Regions from separate parts of the Methylobacterium radiodurans genome, predicted to be linked through region 3. Evidence: predicted binding sites of a transcription regulator. Region 3 holds the regulator's gene; each other region holds the start of a gene.
The links. Region 3 encodes LexA, which represses DNA repair genes until DNA is damaged. Its sites were predicted from a motif close to TGTTCNNNNTGTGTTCNG; they were not measured.
Positions count from the first base shown of each region.

Region 1 (2,261 bases), 1.1 Mb from region 3:
CTCCAACGCTTCCCGGTCAGCCGCCGAGAGGTGGGTGTACAGTTCCAGCTTGCGGAGAAAATGCCGAGGCATCCGGTCCCTCGAACGGTCCTGTGCACGAGCCTAGTGCCGGTGCAACGCCTGAAAAACTCACGTGCGCTATTTTTTATGACACATCCTGTGGTCGTCGTAACGGCCAGGTTAATGAACTTCAGTTGTAGAAAGTCAGATCCCTAACCCAAGTTGCACCGGATCCCCTAGGTTGTTGGAGCTCAGGCCGGACAGGCTGAGGCCGATCAGGCGCGCGCTGCGGCGCAGAGGCAGCGCCTCGTCGAGCAGTGCGAGGGCCAGGCGCTCCAGCCCGGCGCGGTCGCCGACCGGCTCGGCGAGCGAGCGGGCGCGGGTCATCAGGGCGAAGTCGGAGAGCTTCAGCTTCAGCGTCACGGTCCGCCCGCGCACGCCCTTGGCCACGCTCGCCTGCCAGACCCGGTCGATCATAGGTTGCAGCCGCTCGGCCAGCACGGACCGGTCGGCCGTATCGTCGCCGAAGGTGGTCTCGGCGCCGATCGACTTGCGGACGCGGTGCGCCCGCACGGGCCGCGCGTCCATCCCGCGGGCGACCGCGTGGTAGTAGGGCGCTGCGCTCCCGAAATGCGCCGTCAGCTCCTCCAGCGAGCGCTCGCGCAGGTCGCGCCCGGTCTCGATGCCGAGCGCGCGCATCCGCGCCTCGGTGACCGGGCCGACCCCGTGGAAGCGGCCGATCGCCAGGGTCTCCACGAAGGCCGGCCCCATGGCGGGCGGGATCACGAACAGCGCGTCGGGCTTCCGGTGGTCCGAGGCGACCTTGGCCAGGAACTTGTTGTAGGAGACGCCCGCCGAGGCGACGAGGCCGGTCCGCTCCAGGATCTCCGCCCGGATCGCGCGCGCGACGGCGGTGGCACTCGGCAGGCCCTGCAGGTTCTCGGTGACGTCGAGATAAGCCTCGTCCAGGGCGACCGGCTCGATGATCGCGGTGTGCGCGGCGAAGATCGCCCGAATCTCCTCCGAGACCGCCCGGTAGACCTCGAAGCGCGGCTTGACGAAGACGATGTCCGGGCAGCGCCGCCGCGCCGTCACCGACGGCATGGCCGAGCGCACACCGTAGGCGCGGGCCTCGTAGCTCGCCGCGGCGACGACGCCGCGCTCGCGCGAGCCGCCCACCGCGATCGGGCGACCGCGTAAGGAGGGATCGTCGCGCTGCTCGACCGAGGCGTAGAAGGCATCCATGTCGATATGGATGATCTTGCGCGGATCGGGGTCCGTCTCGGGCGGCATCCTGGACTCGCGTCCGTGGCGGCGGGTTCGACTTTCGTTCTCTCGATGCGACCGGGGACCGGTCCGGTCAAGCAGGGCCTCGACGGTCGTCCACCGCCATAACGGAGGCGCCGTCACAACCGCGGGCGGTGCCGCAGGCTCGGCGGGGGAACCGGATTCCGGATTCGGGACCGACTGGGGATTCAGAACCGACTTGGCGGCGGCCGCCCGCGCGCTATCACCCTGGGCGGGTGCCCTCCGCCGGAGGGCTTGGTCGCGTGAGGGTCTCGGGAGCCATGATGCACTGGAGAAGGGGCGCCGCGTTGGCGGCGGCGGCGATCCTCGCGGGTGCCTGGAGCGCCGAAGCCGCGGCCGGCTGCATGCGCCGGGTCTACAACCGCTCGGCCTACCTGCTGGTGGCCAGCCGCGACGGCGGTCCGCCCGTCACGATCCTGCCCGGCCGGTCGGTGCCGCTCCGCCTGGAGCGGCCCGGAACGCTCAGCGTCGCCGCCTATTGCGACGGGGCCGGCCCCGGCGCGGGACCGCTCGCGCAGGCGAGCTTCAGCTACACGGCGGTGCAGGACCGGTGCTTCATCGATTTCGGCGACAGGCTGTTCGTGCCGCAGCTCGGGCGCGGCTTCACGGGCCGGCAGGGCACGGCGCCCTTCACGGTGAACAACCCCGAGCAGGGGGACGTCATCCTGGGCCCCTTCGCCAGCGAGGCCTGCCCGGTCCTGCGCCGGGGCGGGTAGGCCGTCGAGGAAGCGACCGGCCTATCCGGTCGCTCTCTGCGGGTCCCCGGGGCCGCCCCGGAGGATCAGGCCCGGTGGCGGACCGGCATGGTCCGGACGAGGCCGAGGGCGCCCGTCAGGAGGCCGAGATCGGCCGCGCCGCGCCACGCCGCGAGGGCGCCGCCGAGGATCAGGCAGGCCGAGACGAGGAGCGGATTCGCGAGCGGGGCGATGACGAGCGCCGCCGCGAACAGAACC
Region 1 covers NZ_CP029551.1:208,196-210,456, reverse strand. Annotated here, with positions in the region: gene DK427_RS00875 (Crp/Fnr family transcriptional regulator) at 1-72, opposite strand, end outside; gene dinB (DNA polymerase IV) at 205-1,293, opposite strand; gene DK427_RS00865 (hypothetical protein) at 1,569-2,024, shown strand; gene DK427_RS00860 (hypothetical protein) at 2,090-2,261, opposite strand, start outside.
Region 1: the regulator LexA is predicted to act here: its motif matches at 1,318-1,335, upstream of dinB (DNA polymerase IV).

Region 2 (2,261 bases), 1.2 Mb from region 3:
CCCTCGACGTCCTCGAACGGCGTGGAGGCGGGGTCGAACGCGTCCATGACTGCGCCGTGGACCTCAAGCGTCCCGTAGCCTCCCTCGGTCGCAGCCCGCGCGGCCTTGGCGAGCCGGTTCAGCAGGGCCGCGTCGGCGCATCTCGCCCCGTTGACGCGGCAGACATCCGCGTCCTCGGACACGAGCGCGCCGGGATCAGTCGCAAGGTCGGCGATCAGGCGGTGGAAGGAAGGGCCGAATCCCTCGGTCATCGCTGCGTCAGCGCGCCGGCACGGATCGTGATGACGACCGAACCGTCCGCCTGCCTCTCCCAATTGAACCGGTCCCTCGCGGCGGCGGGCACGGTGATGTCGATGTTCTCTGCCGTGCGATACCTCGTCGGCCCCGTATCCGGCAGGGCATCGGGGTCGAACGTGAACTGCTCGCCGTCGATCTCGTTGGCCGCAAGCTGTCCCCGCCAGGTCGCCCGCAGGGCCGCGGTGTCGTTCGCCCCGAACAGATCGCCGAAGAACTGGTCCGGCTCGAACTCTCGTCGCCGCGCCGCGATGTCCCTCAGGCGCTGCCGCCACTGCGAGCCGATCTCCGGCGGAAGCTCCGCGGCGTGCGTCTGCACCGTCTTGCGCAGGCTTCTCTCAACGGCCTTGGTGAGGTCGGCCTCGGCTTGGGCGCGTCGAACCCCGAGGAAGCCCCGGAAGAAGTCGGTGATCCCGGATCGCTTACTGTGGTCGACGACGACGAGTTGGCCGCCGGCGTCGTCGAGCTCGATCAGGGCCGATTTCTGCAGCGCCTTCCGGTTCTGTGTCAGCGGGTTCACCACCTCCTCCAGGACCGCCGCCGAGCCCCTCTCGACGATGTCGATGACGCGCTCGCCGTGATCGTACTTGATCAGGGAGTGGAAGCGGCGGGGCCCGGCGCTCAGGACCGTGACCATGAGAATACCGCGCTTGAAGCGTCCGTCGGGCATCTCGTGGCCCTCGGTCCGATGCAGCCTCCGCGCGAGATCCTTGGAAGCCTCGACGAAGGTCGCCGGGTCCGCCTCGATGCCGCGCAGGGCACGCAGCGTCGTCGAACCCGTGTCGAAGGTGAAGCGGTTGCCGCGGAGCGTCTCGACGACGCGCTCGATGAAGAATTCGGCGAAGCCGCCGATGGACACCCCGTCGTGCAGCGTCGGCTCGGGTTGGCCGTGGTGCACGGCGTGGAAGATGAAGCTCTCCACGCGCAAGGCTGCCTTCTCCTCGTCCGTCAGGACCCGCATACGAGGCCCCCCACCGCGAGAGCCGAGATCGCCCGCATGTCGTGTTCTCCGTTTGTTCTGTATAGCACGTCGCGGTGCGGCCGCCAGCGCGATCCGCTCGCAAACGGCGGCCGGCCCATCTCTTCAGCGCACGGCATCGAGGGTGAACTCCGGGACAGCTGGGCGGGGGGCGACCTCCGGGGACCAGACCCGCACGATGCGCCCCGGCTCGACCGGCATCCTCACGGTGAAGGCGCTGCGGAACACGGTTTGGTGCCGGCCACCCAACACGGTCCGGTTCGCGTGGTGCGCGGCGACGACCTCGGGGTCGATGATGGCGAGGTCGCACATGGCGATGTCGTGCTGACCTACCTTCCGATCCCAGGCGCGCTCCGCGTATCGGAGCACCCGGGGCCCAAAGACCTGCCTCAGGACATCCCGCGCGCGGTCGGGCCGGCCTATCTGGAAGGCGGCGTAGAGGAAATCGCGGCCATCGACGGCAACGTCCTCCACGGGTGCCTCGAAGGCGACCATCAAGGGGGTGTCGTCCTCGCCGTGCCGGTTGTGGCGCCATGCGTAGTGGGCGGCGCCTTCCTCGTCGCCGCAGGCGCAGATGGCCGGCTCGGTGGGGAGGTGCTTGCCCCGCGTATCTTCGGTGGTGAGGTCTGGCTTGGCGAACAGCTTCTCCGGCTCGGCGAGGGGCTGGTGGTACAGGTTGTAGGACCGGCCGTACTCGTGGAGGCCGCGCGCCCGGATGTCGGCCATGACGGCGTCCGCGGACGCTTTCGAGACGGCGAGCCCGCGATAAAAGGTCAGCATAGGCGCCGCCTCAGGCCGGAGGCGTCGCGGGGTGGGGGTCTGGCGGGCAGGCGTGCATGTTGCGGATCTCCTCGTCGAATCCGGCTCGACTTTAACTCGGCTTTGCCCAAGCTGAGCGGCGTCAAGGGTCAAGCTCTATCAAGGGCGCGAATTGGAACTACTGCCAAAGTGCATACGTAGGTGCTGGGCAGCCCGCGGCGACGCGGAC
Region 2 covers NZ_CP029551.1:80,367-82,627, forward strand. Annotated here, with positions in the region: gene DK427_RS00405 (hypothetical protein) at 1-251, opposite strand, end outside; gene DK427_RS00410 (nucleoid-associated protein) at 248-1,255, opposite strand; gene DK427_RS00415 (hypothetical protein) at 1,379-2,053, opposite strand.
Region 2: the regulator LexA is predicted to act here: its motif matches at 1,298-1,315, upstream of DK427_RS00410 (nucleoid-associated protein).

Region 3 (2,261 bases):
GCTCGGGCTCTTCGCCGCCGCGCTTCTGCTGGCGACGCTGCCGGCCTCGGGCCTGCGCTGGCTCGCGCTCCTGCCGGGCGCCTGCGGGCTCGCGCTCGCCGCCGCGCCGGAGCGCCACGACCTCTACGTCGACCGGCAGGGCGGCGGGGCGGCTCTGCGCGGCGCGGACGGTCGGCTGATCACCCTCGGGCGCCCCTCGGGCTTCGTGCTGGAGCAGTGGCTGAAGGCGGACGGTGACGGGCGCAAACCCGCGGATCTGGGCGGCGGCACCTGCGACCGGCTCGGCTGCGTCGGTCACCTCGCGGACGGGCGGGCGGTCGCCCTCGTGCGCGACCGGCGCGCCTTCGCCGAGGATTGCGCCCGCGCCGCGGTGATCGTCACGGGGCTCGGCGCGCCGCCCGGATGTGCCGCCACTGTCGTGATCGATCGGGCCTATCTCACCCGGTACGGGGCGACTGCGCTGCGGGTGATGCCGGACGGTACGCTCGTCCTCCTTCACGCCCGGGATCCCGCCCGGTCCGCGCCCTGGTCGCCGGTCGCCCGACCGCCGCCGCAAACAGAGAAGGCTCCGCAGCCGGCAGCCGCGGAGCCTTCCCGGGACGAGCCGCCCGGTGTGCCGGACGATTCCGAGCCGTAGCGCCGGTCAGTAGCGGCGCACGAGGCTGACCAGCCGGCCCTGGATCTGCACCCGGTCGGGGCCGAGCACGCGGGTCTCGTAGGCCGGGTTGGCGGCCTCAAGCGCGATCGATGAGCCGCGCTTGCGCAGCCGCTTGAGCGTCGCCTCCTCGTCGTCGATCAGCGCCACGATGATGTCGCCGGTGTTGGCCGTGTCCTGCTTGCGGATCACCACGAGGTCGCCGTCGAGGATGCCGGCCTCGACCATCGAGTCGCCGCGCACCTCCAGGGCGTAGTGCTCGCCGCCCGCCAGGAAGTCCGGCGACAGGGTGATGGCCGAGCTCTGGTTCTGGATCGCCGAGATCGGCGTACCGGCGGCGATCCGGCCCATGACCGGGATCGAGACGGCGCGGCCCTGCTCGTCGGTGAACTGGGTCGTGGTGGGCCGGGGCGGCACCGCCTTGGCCCGGCCACCCTCGACCACGCTCGGGGTGAAGCGGCGCGGCTCGGGCGCGGCGGCGGCGGTCGCCGGTCCGAGGCTCTCGGGCAGGCGGATCACCTCGATGGCGCGCGCCCGGTTCGGCAGGCGGCGCAGGAAGCCGCGCTCCTCCAGGGCCGTGATCAGCCGGTGGATGCCCGACTTCGACTTGAGGTCGAGCGCGTCCTTCATCTCGTCGAAGGAGGGCGGCACGCCGCTCTCGCGCATCCGCTGCTGGATGAAGCGCAGGAGATCCAGCTGTTTACGCGTCAGCATCGGGCGGCACTCGCATTCGGGACAGGCAGAATCGCGGCTTCGGAAACAAACCACGAACACGTTAAACGTTCCGCAAGTGTTCCGCAAGCGGGTGCTCCGAAAGCGCCCGCACGCGCGTCAGATCAGCCGGCGGTCGAGACGTATGATGCGGCAGGGATCGCCCGCCCGCGCGGGTGGGGCGTGCGGCTCGCGGATCAGCAGGGCCTCGGCCTGGCCGAGCACCGCGAGCATCGAGGAATCCTGGCGCCGCTCCGGCGTCGCCTCCGGCAGGCGGTCGGACGCGGTGCGCAGGGTCGCCCGCATGTAGTCCTGGCGGCCGTCATTGGCCTCGAGGTCGCGGCCGAGGGTCGCCGGCTCGCTGCGGTCCTCGCCCGCACGCGGGTCGCCGAGCAGGGCGCGGACCGCCGGCAGGACGAAGAGCAGCCCGCAGACGATCGAGGAGACCGGGTTGCCGGGCAGCCCGATCACCAGCATGGGCCCGAGCCGGCCGTGCATCAGCGGCTTGCCGGGGCGGAGCGCCACGCGCCAGAAGCCGAGTTCCAGGCCCTCCCTGGCCAGCGCCGCCTGGACGAGGTCGTGGTCGCCGACCGAGGCGCCGCCGAGCGTCACCAGGAGGTCGGCCCGGGCCTCGCGCGCGCGCCGGAAGGCGTCCTCAAGGGCGGCGTGGTCGTCGCGCACGACGCCGAGGTCGATCGCCTCGCCGCCGGCCTCTCCGACGAGGGCGGAGAGCGCGAAGGTGTTCGAGGCGACGATCTGGTCCCAGGCCGGCGGCTCGCCCGGCAGGACCAGCTCATCGCCGGTCGCCAGGATCGCGACGCGGGGACGGCGCCGCATGCCGAGAACCGGGTGCCCGGCGGCGGCGGCGAGCGCGATGCGGCGCGCGTCGAGGGTC
Region 3 covers NZ_CP029551.1:1,270,496-1,272,756, forward strand. Annotated here, with positions in the region: gene DK427_RS05625 (ComEC/Rec2 family competence protein) at 1-637, shown strand, start outside; gene lexA (transcriptional repressor LexA) at 644-1,369, opposite strand; gene DK427_RS05635 (molybdopterin molybdotransferase MoeA) at 1,487-2,261, opposite strand, start outside.